Regions from separate parts of the Rhizobium sp. BR 317 genome, predicted to be linked through region 1. Evidence: predicted binding sites of a transcription regulator. Region 1 holds the regulator's gene; each other region holds the start of a gene.
What was found. Region 1 encodes PhoB, which activates phosphate uptake and scavenging genes when phosphate is short. Its sites were predicted from a motif close to TGTCATNNANCTGTCAT; they were not measured.

Region 1 (5,540 bases):
ACATCGTGCGCCGGTATAGGGAGCAATACGAATGAGCGATGTCGTATCTTCCGCCCCGTCGCCTGTTCCGCGCGGGCTAACACCCGGCACGCCGCTGCGGCGCGATATCGGCATCAGGCGACGCTACGCCGCTGAACGGCGTTTCCGCGCCTATGGCCTTGCCGCCGTTACCTTTGGCCTGGTCTTCCTCATCATCCTGGTCTCCACAGTGGTACGCCACGGCTATACCGCCTTTGTGCAGACCTCGATCACCCTGCCAATCGAGTTCACCGAGAAGGTCATCGATCCCTCAGGCAGGCGCGGCAGCGATCCGAAGGTGCTGATCGCGGCCAACTATCCCGTTCTCATCCGTGACGCCCTGGTGAAGGCGCTGGACATCGATCCTTCCAATCGGGCGCTCGTGCGCGAGGCGACGGAAATGGTATCGGACGGCGCGCGGATTGCCTTGCGCGAGAGGGTCCTGGCCGATCCGTCTGTCATCGGGAGGACGGTAAAGGTCACTTTCCTCGCCGGCGCCAATATCGACTCCGCCAACAAGGGACAGATCGACCTGACGGCCGACGAAAAGGATCGCAAGGTCTCCGATCGGCAAATTGCCTGGATGAAGCAGCTCGCCGCCACGGGCGCCCTGCACGAAGCGTTCAATTCCGGCCTGTTCCTGTCGGGCAATTCCAGTCGCCCGGAGGCTGCGGGCCTCGGCGTCGCGCTGATCGGCTCGTTCTATCTCATGCTGACCGTGCTGGTCCTGGCGCTGCCGGTCGGCGTTGCTGCCTCGATCTATCTTGAGGAGTTCGCGCCGAAGAACCGGCTGACGGATCTGATCGAGGTCAATATCAACAATCTCGCTGCGGTCCCGTCGATCGTCTACGGCCTGCTMGGGCTCTCGGTCTTCATCAACTTCATGGGCCTGCCGCGTTCCGCCTCGCTGGTCGGCGGGCTGGTGCTGAGCCTGATGACGCTGCCGATGATCATTATCGCCACGCGGTCGGCGCTGCGTGCCGTGCCGCCGTCGATCCGCAGCGCTGCCCTCGGCCTAGGCGCTTCGCGCATGCAGGTGGTGTTCCACCATGTCCTGCCGCTCGCCATGCCCGGTATCTTGACGGGCACGATCCTCGGTCTGGCGCATGCGCTCGGCGAAACCGCGCCGTTGCTGCTGATCGGCATGGTCGCCTTCGTCGCCAATTATCCGGCGGGGCMGCTCGATCCTTCGACGGCCTTGCCGGTGCAAATCTACATGTGGGCGAGCGAAGCCGAGCGCGCTTTTGTAGAAAGAACCTCCGGGGCCATCATCGTCCTGCTCTTCTTCCTCGTTGCGATGAACATCGGCGCCATCCTGCTGCGCCGTCGCTTTGAGCGGCGCTGGTGACAGGAGGCGATGGAATGAACATGATGACGGAAGCCGCGAGCGAAAAAGCACTGGCCAGGAAGATGATGACGATCCCCTATAAGATGATCGGCCAGGCTGTCTCGGTCTATTACGGCGACAAGCGTGCGCTGTTCGATGTCGACCTGAACATCCGCGCCAACACGGTCACCGCGCTGATCGGTCCTTCCGGCTGCGGCAAGTCCACTTTCCTGCGTTGCCTCAATCGCATGAACGATACGATCGACACCTGCCGCGTCACCGGCAAGATCACGCTCGACGATCAGGATATATACGACAACAGCATCGACGTTGTTGAGCTGCGCGCCCGCGTCGGAATGGTGTTCCAGAAGCCCAATCCGTTCCCGAAGTCGATATACGAGAATGTCGCCTATGGCCCGCGTATCCATGGCCTGCATCGGTCCAAGACCGATCTCGACCATATCGTCGAAACCAGCCTTCAGAAGGCCGGGCTGTGGGGCGAGGTGAAGGACCGGCTTTTTGAGGCAGGGACCAGCCTCTCCGGCGGCCAGCAGCAGCGCCTTTGCATCGCCCGTGCCGTCGCTGTCAGTCCGGAGGTCATTCTCATGGACGAGCCGTGTTCGGCGCTCGATCCGATTGCCACCGCCAAAGTCGAGGAACTCATTCATGAGCTTCGGGAAAACTTCACGATCGTCATCGTGACGCATTCCATGCAGCAAGCAGCCCGCGTTTCGCAGCGTACCGCAATGTTTCATCTCGGCCATCTGGTCGAGGAGAACGATACCGATAAGATGTTCACCAATCCCGATGATTTCCGCACGCAGGATTACATCATGGGCCGTTTTGGCTGATGATGCTCCCCCGCGCGGTTCCCTTCGCACCTTTCACCTTGAGGATAGAAAAATGGTCTCTACACACATTCTCTCTGCTTATGACGAGGACCTGAAGTTCCTGACGCGCCGCATTTCCGAAATGGGCGGCCTGGCGGAGCAGATGGTCAGCGACAGCGTCCGCGCGCTGGTCAACGGCGATGCCGCTCTGGCGCAGAAGGTCATCTCCGACGACGTCATTCTCGACCACGCCGAGCGCGAAGTCGGCGACAAGGCGATCGTCACCATCGCCCGCCGCCAGCCGATGGCTGCCGACCTTCGTGAAATCATGGGCTCCATCCGCATCGCTTCCGATCTGGAACGCGTTGGCGATCTCGGCAAGAACACCGCAAAGCGCGTCATCGCCGTGCAGGGCACCGGCGTTCCGCGGCGTCTCGCCCGCGGCATCGAACACCTCTCCGAACTGGCGCTCGTCCAGCTCAAGGAAGTGCTCGACGTCTACTCGACCCGTTCGCCCGACAAGGCCGTGTCGATCCGCGAGCGCGATGAGGAAATCGACGCCATGTACACCTCGCTCTTCCGCGAGATGCTGACCTACATGATGGAAGATCCGCGCAACATCACCACCTGCACGCATCTTCTTTTCTGCGCCAAGAACATCGAGCGCATCGGCGACCATGCCACCAACATCGCCGAGACGATCTATTACATGGCGACCGGTGCCCAGCCCGAAGGCGAGCGCCCGAAGGACGATACCGCCAACACCGTCGGTGCAGTGACGGAATAAAGTAGACGCCAAGAGAAGGAGACCAGAGGCGCATGGTTCCGAGAGTAGCTGTTGTAGAAGACGAGGAAGCGCTAAGCGTTCTGCTGCGCTATAATCTCGAGGCGGAAGGCTTCGAGGTCGACACTATCCTGAGAGGCGACGAAGCCGAGCTGCGCCTCCAGGAGCGCATCCCCGATCTTCTGATCCTCGATTGGATGCTCCCMGGCGTGTCCGGCATCGAGCTCTGCCGTCGGCTGCGTATGCGGCCGGAGACGGAGCGCCTGCCGATCATCATGCTCACCGCTCGCGGCGAGGAAAGCGAGCGCGTGCGCGGCCTTTCCACCGGCGCGGACKACTATGTCGTCAAGCCGTTCTCGACGCCGGAGCTGATGGCCCGCGTCAAGGCAATGCTGCGCCGAGCCCGCCCGGAGGTTCTGTCCACGGTCCTGCGCTGTGGCGATATCGAACTGGACCGCGAGACCCATCGCGTCCACCGCAAGAGCCGTGAAGTGCGGTTGGGGCCGACGGAATTCCGCCTGCTGGAATTCCTGATGTCATCGCCCGGCCGTGTCTTCTCGCGCTCTCAGTTGCTCGACGGCGTGTGGGGGCACGATATCTATGTCGACGAACGCACCGTCGACGTGCATGTCGGCCGTCTGCGCAAAGCGCTGAATTTCTCCAATATGCAGGATGTCATCCGCACCGTTCGCGGCGCGGGTTATTCTATGGAGGCCTGATCGGGGAAACCCGGCGGGCCGTCCTCCAACATGGCGGCGGAAACAGAAAACGGGCCTTTCGGCCCGTTTTTCATATGGTTGATATGGCTCAGTGTGCCGCCCGGCGCCGCTCATGCACGGGCTGGTAAGCCAGCCGCTGGTGGTAGGTGCAGTAGGGCGAGGAGTCCGGGCTGTCGTTGCCGCAGAAGTGAAAATCATCCTTCAGCGGGTCGCCGACCGGCCACTTGCAGGTGCGTTCGGTGAGTTCCGTCAGGCCGAGGCGGCGCGAGATCGGAACGACCACATTGGTGGCCGGGCGATATTCGATCTCGTGGACCGTATCGATCTCGACCTCTTCCTTGAGCATCGTCGCACCCTGCTGGCGGGTAACCGTGCGGGTTGCAACGCGCGAGGCGTAATTCGGCGCCCGTGGGGCCGAGGTATTGCGCTTCGGCGCTCGAGCTGCGGTTGCTGCGCCACCGGCCTTCGCTCGGCCTGGCAGGCTCAAGCGATGCACTTTGCCGATGACGGCATTACGGCTGACACCACCGAGCTGTGCCGCGATCTGGCTGGCGCTCAAACCTTCGGACCACAGCTTTTTCAGCTTCTCGACGCGTTCGTCTGTCCAATTCATGCCCTGTCTCCGCTGTCGCGTTTCTGATGGCAGAATCCCTCACCATTGCCTCGCATTGGGTCGAGGCGTGAAACGCTTTAAAATTGTGGTGACTAGTTCCGCCGCATGCAGTCTAGTAATTGGTTTTTAACCTAGTGTGAGGCTGACTCCGTGACAAGAGTCGCGGGATTCTTGAGGAATCGATTTCGAGGTTTTCCCCAACTTGCTATACGTGAGTGGCATTTATGCAATATAACTTGTCGAAGAGATGGCCTCCCTCCGGAGGCGCTCTGCCGCACCTGCTAAATCGCCAGTTTTGTTGACATCGCAGTGCAAAACATCAATAGTGCTCAGGCCGCCGAAAGGCGGCATTTTTGATTTTCCGGGGCCCGTTTCACACGAAGGAAACGACAGGCCCTAAAGGTTGTGATCGAGGAGAATGCGCCATGGCTGAAACCGCGCCGCTTTATGACACCTACATGCGTGCTCCGCTGCGGTTCGAGCGAGGCGAGGGCGTGTGGCTGATCACGGAGACCGGCGAGCGCTACCTCGATTTTGCCGCCGGCGTTGCGGTGAATTCGCTTGGCCACGCTCATCCCCATCTGGTTGCAGAGTTGAAGTCGCAGGCTGACAAGGTCTGGCACCTGTCCAACCTCTATGAGGTGCCGGGCCAGGAGAAATTGTCGAAGCGGCTGACGGACGCCACCTTCGCCGACAAGGTGTTCTTCACCAATTCCGGAGCCGAGGCTCTGGAATGCGCCATCAAGACGGCGCGTCGCTACCAGTTCTTCAAGGGGCATCCCGACAGATACCATATCATCACCTTCGAAGGCGCCTTCCATGGCCGCACGATCGCGACGATCGCTGCCGGCGGCCAGGAGAAATACCTGGAAGGTTTCGGCCCGAAGGCCCCCGGCTTCGACCAGGTGCCTTTCGGCGATCTCGACGCCGTGCGTGCCGAGATTACCGGTGCTACGGCTGCGATCCTGATCGAGCCGGTGCAGGGCGAGGGCGGTATCCGCCCGGCGACCAACGAGTTCCTGCGCGGCCTGCGTCAGATCTGCGACGAGCATGGCCTGCTTCTGGTCCTCGACGAGGTTCAGAGTGGCGTCGGTCGCACCGGCAAGCTCTTCGCCCATGAATGGGCCGGCATCACGCCGGATATCATGGCTGTCGCCAAGGGCATCGGCGGTGGCTTTCCGCTCGGCGCCTGCCTTGCGACCGCGGAGGCGGCCTCGGGCATGAAGGCGGGCACGCATGGCTCGACCTA
Region 2 (5,540 bases), on a different contig from region 1:
GTCCCTCCAGCAGACCCCAAGCGCTCAGTAAGCCAAGACCTGATGGCGCGGCCCCGGCCGCGCATCGAATTTACCGTTGCGTCCTCCCCTCGCCCATCCACATATGCATCCTATTCCCAAACATTGACGGAGGATGCCCATGAAGCTTCGCGATGGCGAGGGGCCGCGATGAGACTGCTGGCACCTTTTCTGCATGTTGAAAGCGATCTCCGGGTCATGCAGGATGAACGTCCTGGCGATTCTCCTACCCGCCCTATTGCCTCTGTTGGCCGTAGGCGCATTCTTGCTGCCGTATCCGCAACTTGCGCCGATCGTGAAAAACCTGCTGCTGCTTTGAGAGGAGGTCGACATGTTTCCCATCCTTGTCCGTCTGCCCTTGGCGGTAGCGGGTGCTATCGCCGGTTGGTTCGTCGCCGAGGGCACGCTGCGCTACAATATCGTCCAGATGGGAATCGCCTTCATCATGCTCGCCGCATTCATTACGACATGCATCTACGCGCCCACGCTGTTGCGGTGGTTGGGAATAATTCGAGACCGCCCGCGCGATGGCCCCTGACTCGCGTATTTGCGCAGCCATCGACGGCGACACGGTTCAGCCAGACCATGAACTTTCCGACTCTCGATAGGTATCGAGGCCTACTCGGCGCCGATCAAAACCAGACAGGGCGATGCGATCTTTCGGATAGGAATATTCGCATGCGCTGGATCGCGGGCGACCTTCTCAATACACATCATCAGCTCCGCCGTCTTGCCGACGTCTCGTCCGGCAGTTCTAGCAAGCATGTGCTTTGCCAAAGCCATCCGATCGTCTGCTCGACTATTTTCCCACTCGGCCAACGTCGATTGACCGGTTAGCCGAGCGGCTGAAACCGATGTTGAGATGAGAGCCAATAGCCCCGCGATGAGCAAAATGCGTCCGTTCACGCGCCCTCCTTTTTGCATGCCTAATCTCTGGGCATGCCACCGGTATGACAACGGCGCGTGCCCTTCAAGAGACATCATTGATAATGCTCATGAACTGGTTGCTTCGGCTGACCCAGCATCCATGAACGTCGGGGAGCTTGAGATGGCCAGAATTTGAACAAGGTCGCAGCGAAGTGTTCCCGCTGCTTGCTCAAGCGCCGCAGATGCCCGAAACGGCAACTTTCTGGAACAGATGCGGAGAGGCCTTCGCKGAGGACGGGTAATCCGAGAGCTTCGCCCGGAACTCCGGATGCGAATGCCGCCCGGAAGTCGGCCATCGTGTCCCAGACGGCATAGTTGAGATAGGTCGGGCTCTCGCCGACGGCCCGATGAAGCTGGGTCGAAATGAAACGGGGCTGACGTTTCATAAATTGGGCGTCGTCCCGCCACGCTTTGAGAAAGATATCCTCATCCTTGAGGTCCAGCGTGAAAATATTGACCGAGATGACGGGTGACACGTCGAAAGCGATCTGGCGATCGGGAAAGCCGGGTCCAGTGGGTGCATGTGTGACATTGCTAGCTCCATCCAATATAGTTGCATGATGTCAAGTTGGTACGATACCTACATAGTGGATTGACATCATAATGTCAATTTGCTTACATGGTGACACATGAATAAGACGGAACGAACCCCTGAGGGAATCGCACTGACCTCAATTTTCCTTGATCTGTTCAGGCTGAATAATCGTCTTCTTGCGTCAGGTGACAGGATGGTTGCCAGCCTCGGCCTCACCATTGCCCGATGGCAGGTTCTCGGTAGCATCATTGCTGCCGACCGACCGCAGCCAGTTGCATGGCTTGCGCGCGACATGGGCGCCAACCGGCAGAACGTCCAACGCATCGTCAATGATCTCGAGAAAGAGGGGCTCGTCTCGTTCCAACCCAACCCGCATCATCGGCGGGCGCAACTGGTCGTGCTGAGCAGCAAGGGCAAGCAGACATATGAAGCCGCAATGAGCCTGCAGGTACCCTGGGTCAACGAGATGTCGGACGGGCTTCGGCTCGAAGACATCGAAACGATGCACCGGGTCATGTCAGCTCTACTCGAGAAATTAGATGGACACGGAGATGTTGAAGAGCAGAGTTGACCGCTACGGCACGGTGGCGGTTTCCATTCACTGGGTGAGCGCCATTTTGATACTGGTGTTGCTAGGCACCGGTTTCCGGGCAGCGAATGTCATCGATGCGACCAGCAAAGCCGGCATCCTTCGTCTCCACATCCCGATTGCAATCGCGGTACTCCTTCTCACCCTCGTCCGCATCGCCTGGTGGTGGCGATTCGACCGGAAGCCTCTTCCATGGACGGATCGCCGCTATGGCAGGAGCGGGTCGCCCGCGCAGTCCACATTGCCTTTTACGTCATCGTCGTCGGTGTGATAGCCAGCGGCATCGGGATGATCGTGCTGAGCGGCGCCGGACCGGTGATCTTTAGCGCACAGGCCGAAGCTTTGCCGAACTTTGCCAACTATCCCCCGCGGGGACCGCATGGCTTGGGCGCACTGCTGCTTCTKGCGCTGCTKGCCATTCATATCGGAGCGGCTCTCTATCATCAGTTCGCGCGTGGCGATGGCCTCCTCCGGCGGATGTGGTATGGCGGCTGACCGGTTCGCATCGACGTTGTTTCCACGCGCGCCAGCGCACCACCCGTCGATCCCGTGAACAATCCCGGGAGTTGATCTGCACCTGGACCTGCACCATCCGACGACACAAATGGCAGAATGCCATTCTGTGGGTGTTTCGGACATTCGATATTCTGTCACATCCATGTCATGAAATGCGTCGACACCTCGTCCCAGATCAAGAGCGGGTACCCCAATGGATTATTTCAGACGTTTCAACTTTCTGTTCGCGACGCCAGCCTTCGACAACGAGGATCTGGAGGGCGCCCGCTACAATCAGATCGTCGAGGAGATCGAACGCTCCGGCTTTGAGGTGGTGCGCGCGCGCAATCTCGAAGATGCGGAGATCGCCGTCCAGACGGACGCCGCCATCGGCTGCATGCTGGTCGACTGGGGTAAGAAGGGGCTCGAGGGCAAGACGGCCTCCCTCATCAACCTGATGCGACGACGCGGCCTCGAATTCCCGATCATTCTGCTGATCCGCCGCAAGCGCTTCGAGGATGTGCCGGTAGAAGTCCTCGATTTCATCGATGGCTATGTCTTCCTTTCCGAAGAAACGCCGGCCTTCATCGCCAAGAGCCTTATCAGCCGGCTCAAGCAATATGCCGAGACGCTGAAGACGCCGTTTTTCGGCGCGCTGGTCGATTATGCCGAGGAAGGCAACCACCTCTGGACCTGCCCCGGGCACAATGGTGGTATTTTCTACAGCCGCAGCCCGATCGGCCGGGTCTTCATGGAGCATCTCGGCGAAGCGGTGTTTCGCGACGATCTCGACAATTCCGTGCTCGACCTCGGCGACCTGCTGACCCACGAAGGACCTGCACTGGCCGCACAGAAGGAAGCCGCCAAGATCTTTGGCGCCGAGAAGACCTATTTCGTCCTGAACGGCACCTCCACCTCCAACAAGGTCGCGCTCTCCGCCCTCGTCACCGACGGCGATCTCGTGCTATTCGACCGCAACAACCACAAGGCAGCGCACCACGGCGCCCTGATGATCTCCGGCGGCATTCCGGTTTATTTGCCGACCAGACGCAATCTGTACGGGCTGATCGGCCCAATGGATTTTGCGGCCATGGACGAAGAGGCACTCAGAGAGAGCATCCGCACCCATCCGCTGGTGAAAGACCCCGAGGCCCACAAGAAGCCGCGCCCGTTCCGCGTCGCGGTGGTGGAGCAATGCACCTATGACGGCACCATTCACAATGCGGAGATGATCCTAAAGCGTATCGGGCATCTCTGCGACTACATCCTCTTCGATGAGGCTTGGGCCGGCTTTATGAAATTTCATCCGCTTTATGCCGGGCGCTTTGCCATGGGCCTTGCCAACCTCGGCCCCGACGCGCCGGGTATCATCGCCACGCAATCCACGCACAAGCAGCTGGCAAGCTTCTCGCAGGCCTCGCAGATCCACATGAAGGACCGGCATATCACCGGCCAGAAACGGCGCGTGGAGCACCGGCGTTTCAACGAAAGCTTCATGCAGCACGCCTCGACCTCGCCCTTCTATCCACTGTTTGCCTCGCTCGACGTCGGCGCGCAGATGATGAAGGGACGTTCGGGCGAAGTGCTTTGGGACGACACGATCCGCCTCGGCATCGAGCTGCGCAAGAAGATCCGCGCCGTGCGCCGCGAATTCGAAGAAAAAGAGCATCGCCCGGAGCGCCGCTGGTTCTTCGAGCCGTTCGTGCCGGACCGGGTAGCGATCCCGGATGTGTCCAGCCCCGGCGCGGTGCATAACGTAGCGTGGGAGAGCGTCGCCACCGACCAGCTCGCCACCAATCCCGCCTTCTGGCACCTGACCCCCGACGCTGCATGGCACGGCTTTTCAGGGATGGAGTCGGGCTTCGCGATGACCGACCCGAACAAGCTCACCCTGCTCACCCCCGGCTTCGACCGGAAAAGCGGCAAATATACCGAGCACGGCATACCGGCGCCCATAGTCGCGCAATATCTGCGGGAAAACCGCATCGTTGCGGAAAAGAACGACCTCAATTCGCTGCTGTTCCTCCTCACCCCCGGCGTGGAGGCCAGCAAAGCCGGCACCTTGATCAGCGGTCTCGTCGCCTTCAAAAAACTCCATGACGACAACGCCCTGCTCGAGGAAGTCATCCCGGAATTCTACCGTCGCCGGCCGGCCCGCTATGCGGGAGTGCGGCTGCGCGATCTCTGCGCGGACATGCATAATTTCTTCCGCCAAGCCGATGTCAGCACGCTTCAGACAAAGCAGTTTTCCGCCGACCATCTGCCCCCGCTTGCCATGTCGCCGCATGATGCCGCACGCTGCCTGGTGCGCAACGATGTGGAGTATCTGCCGATCGACGCCATTGCCGGCCGCATCGCAACAACGCCCTTCGTGGTCTATCCTCCGGGTATTGCGACCATCGTGCCCGGTGAGCGCTTGACGGAAAAGGCTAAGCCCATGATCGACTATCTCAAGATGTTCGAAACCTGCTTCAACACCTTCCCCGGCTTTGAGGTCGAGATTCAGGGCCTCTATCGCGAAATCGATTCATCCGGCCGCATCCGGCTCTATACCTACGTGGTCGCGGAATAGGCTGGGAAGTTCAGGTTCAGTCATGAAGCAGGAGAATATAATCGTCATCCGCCCATCCCGGGAGACCGATGTCGATGCCATGTTGGCGATCTACCGCCGCCATATTCGGCGCGGCATCGAGGCTGGGGTTGATGATAGCGACACGCCGCAACCGGACGATCTACGGGAACGGCGCAAGAATTTAAAGGACCGCCGCTTCCCGCATGTCGTTGCGGTCGAAGGTGAAAAGGTCGTGGGCTATGCCTATGTGGTGTTGTTCCGCAAACGCCCGGCCTACCGCTATACCGTCAAGCACTCGATCTATGTGCATCACGATCATATCGGCCAGGGCATCGGAAGCCTGCTCATGCGCGGGTTGATCGACACCTGCGCGGCGGCCGGCTTCCGACAGATGATCGGCTATA
Region 3 (5,540 bases), on a different contig from region 1:
CCCGCTACTTCCAGTCGCTTAAAGCAATCGGAGGCGCAGGAGCCTACTCTGCGTCGCAGATGAGATGGTTCTGATAGGCTGAGCCACATCTCGCGTGAAAGAGGGACAACCTGTCTTGCCGCACGGCTATCGGTGGTGCGGGAAGAGCAAATCATCGTCGTCGAAATCGGTCGACGGCCGGCACGTATAGACGGGGCAATTGGCTCTGTCCTTGGTCGGCATATAGTCCTGGTAGGCATAATAGCCGGGGTCGCAGGCATTGCTGTCGGAGACGACGCGATCGTAAAGCGTCATGTTGCGTACCCTGGTGGATGGATAGCGCATGATGACGGCCCGTTCGCGGTTGATGATCGCCCTGGCCTCACCACAGGTGAAGGACATGGAGTTGTAACGCGAGATCGCCAGGGCCGGTGTGGCGGCGGAGGCGATCAGCAGGCTCAGCAGCACGAATTTTTTCATCGGAGCAATCCTCCTCGAAATTGTTATAATGCTTATATATACGCGAAAGCCGCGGCCGTGGTTTCCGGATTTGTGGCAAAACGCAAGTTTGATCCAATGGGAGGCTGTGTGATGAACCATGACCGTTATGAGGATTCTTATATCGCCGATATCCTTTTATCCGTGCGGACAATCGCGCTTGTTGGCGCATCGCCCAATCCCGCGCGCCCAAGCAACGGCGTCATGGCCTATCTGATGGCGCGAGGCTATCGCGTTATTCCAGTCAATCCCGGACAGGCCGGCAAGGAAATCCTCGGACAGTGGGTTTTTGGTCATCTGGCCGATATTCCCGAGCCGGTCGACATGGTCGATGTCTTCCGCGCGCCGGAATATCTGCGATCGGTGGTCGAAGAGACAATCATGATCGAGCCGCGGCCACCGGTCATCTGGGGCCAGCTCGGCGTGCGAGACGATGCCGCCGCGGCGAGAGCGGAAGCGGCCGGCGTCAAGGTCGTCATGGACCGCTGCCCGGCCATCGAATATCCGCGGCTGGTCGCCTGACGCCGGCAGAGCGCCTCCGACTGCGAAAAACCTGACATGCGATATCGCTGAAAGATGGCAGGTTTTTCACTTGGGTGGAAAAGCTCGGCAAAGTTCGCGGTTAACTTTCAAACCTGAGACGTTATGATCCTCCCGTCACAACAGGGGCGGGAGAAGAGAGTATGGCGACGAATAATCCGGGTTTCGACACGCTGGCAATCCATGCAGGCGCGCAGCCGGACCCGACGACGGGCGCCCGCGCGACGCCGATCTATCAGACCACTTCCTTCGTCTTTCAGGATGCGGACCACGCCGCCGCGCTCTTCGGGCTGCAGCAGTTCGGCAATATCTACACGCGCATCATGAACCCGACCCAAGCCGTGCTTGAAGAGCGGGTGGCCGCTCTCGAAGGCGGCACGGCGGGCCTTGCTGTCGCCTCCGGCCATGCCGCCCAGATGATCGTTTTCCATACCATCATGCAGCCCGGCGACAATTTCGTCGCTGCCAGGCGGCTCTACGGCGGCTCGGTCAACCAGTTCGGTCATTCCTTCCAGAATTTCGATTGGCACGTTCGCTGGGCCGACTCCGCCGATCCCGCGACGTTCGAAGCTCAGATCGACAGCCGTACCCGCGGCATCTTCATTGAAAGCCTTGCCAATCCGGGCGGCACCTTCGTTGACATCGAGGCGATCGCCGCCGTTGCCCGCAGACATGGCCTGCCGCTGATCGTCGACAATACCATGGCCAGTCCCTATCTCATCCGGCCGCTGGAACATGGCGCCGACATCGTCGTGCATTCCCTAACCAAATTCATTGGCGGCCACGGCAATTCCATGGGCGGCATGATCATTGATGGCGGCACCTTCGACTGGTCTGCTTCAGGTAACTATCCGATGCTGTCGACGCCGAGGCCGGAATATAACGGCATCGTGCTGCACGCGACCTTCGGCAATTTCGCCTTCGCCATAGCCTGCCGCGTCCTCGGCCTGCGCGATCTCGGCCCCGCCATTTCCCCTTTCAACGCCTTCCTGCTTCTTACGGGCATCGAGACGCTGCCGCTGCGCATGCAGCGCCATTCCGACAATGCGATCGCCGTCGCACGCTGGCTGAAACAGCAGGACAAGGTGGCCTGGGTGAACTATGCCGGTCTTGAGGACGACCCGAACCATGCGCTGCAACAGCGCTATTCGCCCAAGGGGGCGGGTTCTGTCTTCACCTTCGGTTTGAAGGGCGGCTATGAAGCAGGCAAGGGATTGGTGGAGGGCCTGGAGCTCTTTTCCCATCTCGCCAATATCGGCGACACGCGCTCGTTGGTCATCCATCCCGCCTCGACGACGCACAAACAGCTCACCGACGAGCAGAAAATCGCCGCCGGCGCCGGTCCTGATGTCGTCCGCCTGTCGATTGGTATCGAGGACGTCAAGGACATCATCGCCGACCTCGAGCAGGCGCTGGCGAAGGTGTGATACGCGAGCGTTTCCTGATAGGGACGGAGGATTTATGACAACATATTTACGATTGGACACCGACGGCATCGAGCCGGAAACCGGAGCTCCTGCCGCCGATCGCATCCTTTCCGGTGCGCCAGGGTTCCGGACCTGGAGTGTCGAGGAAGCCGATGGCGGCCTCTATGCCGGCATATGGGAGGCGACGCCTGGCAAATGGCAAATCGTCTATGACGAGTGGGAGTATTTCCATATCCTTTCGGGCTATTCGGTGATGACCGCCGAAAACGGCGAGACTTTTCATCTGCGCGCCGGCGATCGCATGATTCTGAGACCCGGCTTCAAAGGGACGTGGGAAGTCATTGAAACGACTCGAAAGGATTATGTGATCCGTCTCTGAAGGCCGTGCGGATTCCGCCGCAAAACCGATCGCTTCAAACCGGAAAGGTCGGCGCCATTGGATGCAGACAGGCATTCGCGGCAGAGCCAGCGCAATCAGCCATTCCTATTGCTGTAAGTTGTGTCACTGGCCTTTCACCAAACTGTCATCAAACTGAAACACTGCGAGATTAGAGCCATCACTGTCGCCAGGGGATTGAGGTGGGGTTGTGAACCGATGGGGCGCTCCACGCTATCTCCTGCTCGCCATTCATTCATCACTTGAGGAAGTGAGTTCAATCATGTTGAATCAGAAATTTCGTTCGCTTTGCCTGACTGCAGGCTTCATCGCGGTTATGGCCGTTTCGGCCTCGGCTGCCGACATCACGGGCGCCGGCTCGAGCTTCATCGCTCCGGTTCTGTCCAAGTGGGCCGAAGGCTACAAGGCTGCGACGAACAATGTCGTCAACTACCAGTCGGTTGGTTCGGGCGCTGGCATCAAGCAGCTCCTCGACAAGACCATCGTATTCGGCGCTTCGGACAAGCCGATGAGCGACGCTGACCTCGAGAAGAACGGCATTGCCCAGTTCCCGATGATCTCCGGCGGTATCGTCGTTTCCTATAACGTTGAAGGCGTAAAGCCGGGCGAACTCGTTCTCGACGGCAAGACGCTGGGCGACATCTTCCTCGGCAAGATTGCCAAGTGGGACGACACGGCCATCAAGGCCCTCAACCCCGACCTGAAGCTGCCTTCCACGGCGATCTCCGTCGTTTATCGTGCCGACAGCTCGGGCACGACCTTCAACTTCACCGATTACCTATCGAAGGTTTCGCCGGAGTGGAAGGAAAAGGTTGGTTCGAACACGGCAGTTGAATGGCCGGTCGGCTTCGGCGCCAAGGGTTCCGAAGGCGTTTCCACCACTGTCAACCAGACCGCTGGTTCGATCTCCTACGTTGAATATTCCTACGTCGTCGCCAATCACATCGGTTTCGCGAAGATGAAGAATGCTGCCGGCAAGGTTATCGAGCCGAGCCTCGACACCTTCAAGGCTGCTGCTTCCAACGCCGATTGGGCTCATGCTAAGAACTTCAACCTGATCATCACCAATCAGCCGGGCGAAAAGAGCTGGCCGATTGCAGCTTCGACCTGGGTTATGCTCTACAAGAAGCCTGCCGATGCTGCTAAGAACGAAGAAGCTCTGAAGTTCTTCAAGTGGGCCTATCAGAACGGTCAGAAGGATGCGACCGCTCTGTCCTATCTGGCGGTCCCGGAAACTGTTGCCGCTGTTGTCGAAGAGTCCTGGAAGAAGGACTTCGGCACGAAGTAATTTGTGCTGGCTGAGAAGTTGCGGCGGACAGGGTATAAGCCCTGTCCGCCTTTCGTGACAGGACAAGGGGAAATCGATGGCTGACGCGATTCAGACGGCTGGCTTCCAGGCTGTGGATACCACCGCCGCCACCAGAAAATTCCGGATACAGGATCGGATTTTCTATTTTATGACGCTTGGCTCGGCTACTCTTGTCGTGCTTCTGCTGCTGGCAATCCTTGCGGTTCTTGTCATCGATGCCTTGCCGACCTTCCAGACCTTCGGATTGTCGTTCCTTTGGGGCACGAAGTGGAGCGCTCCAGCCGATATCTACGGTGCTGTGCCTGCCGTGGTCGGCACGCTGGTGAGTGCGTTCATCTCCATGCTGATTGCCGTTCCGCTCGGCATCGGCATCGCCATCTTCCTCACGGAACTTTGCCCCGGTAGCCTGCGTCGTCCGATCAGCACGGCCATCGAGCTTCTGGCGGGCGTTCCCTCCATTATCTACGGCATCGTCGGTCTGTTCATTCTCGTGCCGCTGATGCAGAATTATGTCCTGCCCTTTCTTATGATGACGATCGGCCAGGTGCCGGTGATCGGCTTGCTATTCCAGCCGCCGGCGCCGGGTGTCGGCTTGTTGACGGCAAGCCTCGTGCTGGCTGTCATGATCCTGCCGTTCATCACCGCGATCGCCCGCGACGTGTTCAGCACCGTGCCGCCGATGCTGCGTGAATCGGCTTACGGCATGGGCATGACCACATGGGAAGTGGCTCGTAACATCCTGATCCCATATACGCGTCGCGGCCTCGTTGGCGGCATCATGCTCGGCCTCGGCCGCGCGCTTGGCGAAACCATGGCCGTCACCTTCGTTGTAGGCTCGGTAAGCCGTCTGCAAGCGTCGATCATCTCGCCATCCACCACCATTTCCGCCCAGATCGCGAATAACTTCGGCGATGCCGACGGTCTGCAATTGTCGAGCCTGATTGCGCTCGGCCTGCTCCTGTTCGTCCTTTCCTTCTGCGTGCTTGCGCTGGCGAGGTGGATGATCGGCCGCGGCGACTCGCTCTGAGGAAAAACCGATGGAAAATGCAATTCGTCAGAACCTCGTGTCGAGGCGTTATGGGAAGAACCGGGTGATGATGGCCCTGTGCTTTCTCGCGGCCATCCTCGGCATATTCTTTCTCAGCGTTATCCTTGTGACCCTGGTTTATCGCGGTGTATCGGCGCTCAGCCTCGACGTTTTCACAATGTCGATCCCAGCTCAGGGCTCGCGCGGCGGCCTGATCAACGCCATCTACGGCACTGTGCTGGTCACGGGCGCCGCCATCCTGATCGCCGCGCCGATCGGCATTCTCGCCGGCACCTATCTGGTGGAATATGCCAACGGCACCAAGCTTGCCGAAGCTGCCAAGTTCATCAATGACATCCTGCT

Region 2: the regulator PhoB is predicted to act here: its motif matches at 2,718-2,734, upstream of QD357_RS24395 (Orn/Lys/Arg decarboxylase N-terminal domain-containing protein).
Region 3: the regulator PhoB is predicted to act here: its motif matches at 2,956-2,972, upstream of pstS (phosphate ABC transporter substrate-binding protein PstS).

Annotation. Positions count from the first base shown of each region.
Region 1 covers NZ_JARWLB010000007.1:125,969-131,508, reverse strand. Annotated here, with positions in the region: gene pstC (phosphate ABC transporter permease subunit PstC) at 1-35, shown strand, start outside; gene pstA (phosphate ABC transporter permease PstA) at 32-1,366, shown strand; gene pstB (phosphate ABC transporter ATP-binding protein PstB) at 1,381-2,196, shown strand; gene phoU (phosphate signaling complex protein PhoU) at 2,249-2,962, shown strand; gene phoB (phosphate regulon transcriptional regulator PhoB) at 2,995-3,678, shown strand; gene QD357_RS13350 (GcrA family cell cycle regulator) at 3,767-4,291, opposite strand; gene QD357_RS13345 (aspartate aminotransferase family protein) at 4,717-5,540, shown strand, end outside.
Region 2 covers NZ_JARWLB010000018.1:95,078-100,617, forward strand. Annotated here, with positions in the region: gene QD357_RS24360 (arylsulfatase) at 1-31, shown strand, start outside; gene QD357_RS24365 (hypothetical protein) at 350-556, shown strand; gene QD357_RS24370 (hypothetical protein) at 637-924, opposite strand; partial or broken gene QD357_RS24375 (antibiotic biosynthesis monooxygenase family protein) at 1,115-1,477, opposite strand; gene QD357_RS24380 (MarR family winged helix-turn-helix transcriptional regulator) at 1,575-2,051, shown strand; gene QD357_RS24385 (cytochrome b) at 2,032-2,340, shown strand; gene QD357_RS24390 (cytochrome b) at 2,262-2,564, shown strand; gene QD357_RS24395 (Orn/Lys/Arg decarboxylase N-terminal domain-containing protein) at 2,779-5,136, shown strand; gene QD357_RS24400 (GNAT family N-acetyltransferase) at 5,159-5,540, shown strand, end outside.
Region 3 covers NZ_JARWLB010000010.1:235,533-241,072, forward strand. Annotated here, with positions in the region: gene QD357_RS18075 (hypothetical protein) at 127-459, opposite strand; gene QD357_RS18080 (CoA-binding protein) at 571-999, shown strand; gene QD357_RS18085 (O-acetylhomoserine aminocarboxypropyltransferase) at 1,161-2,444, shown strand; gene QD357_RS18090 (cupin domain-containing protein) at 2,479-2,823, shown strand; gene pstS (phosphate ABC transporter substrate-binding protein PstS) at 3,158-4,129, shown strand; gene pstC (phosphate ABC transporter permease subunit PstC) at 4,206-5,177, shown strand; gene pstA (phosphate ABC transporter permease PstA) at 5,188-5,540, shown strand, end outside.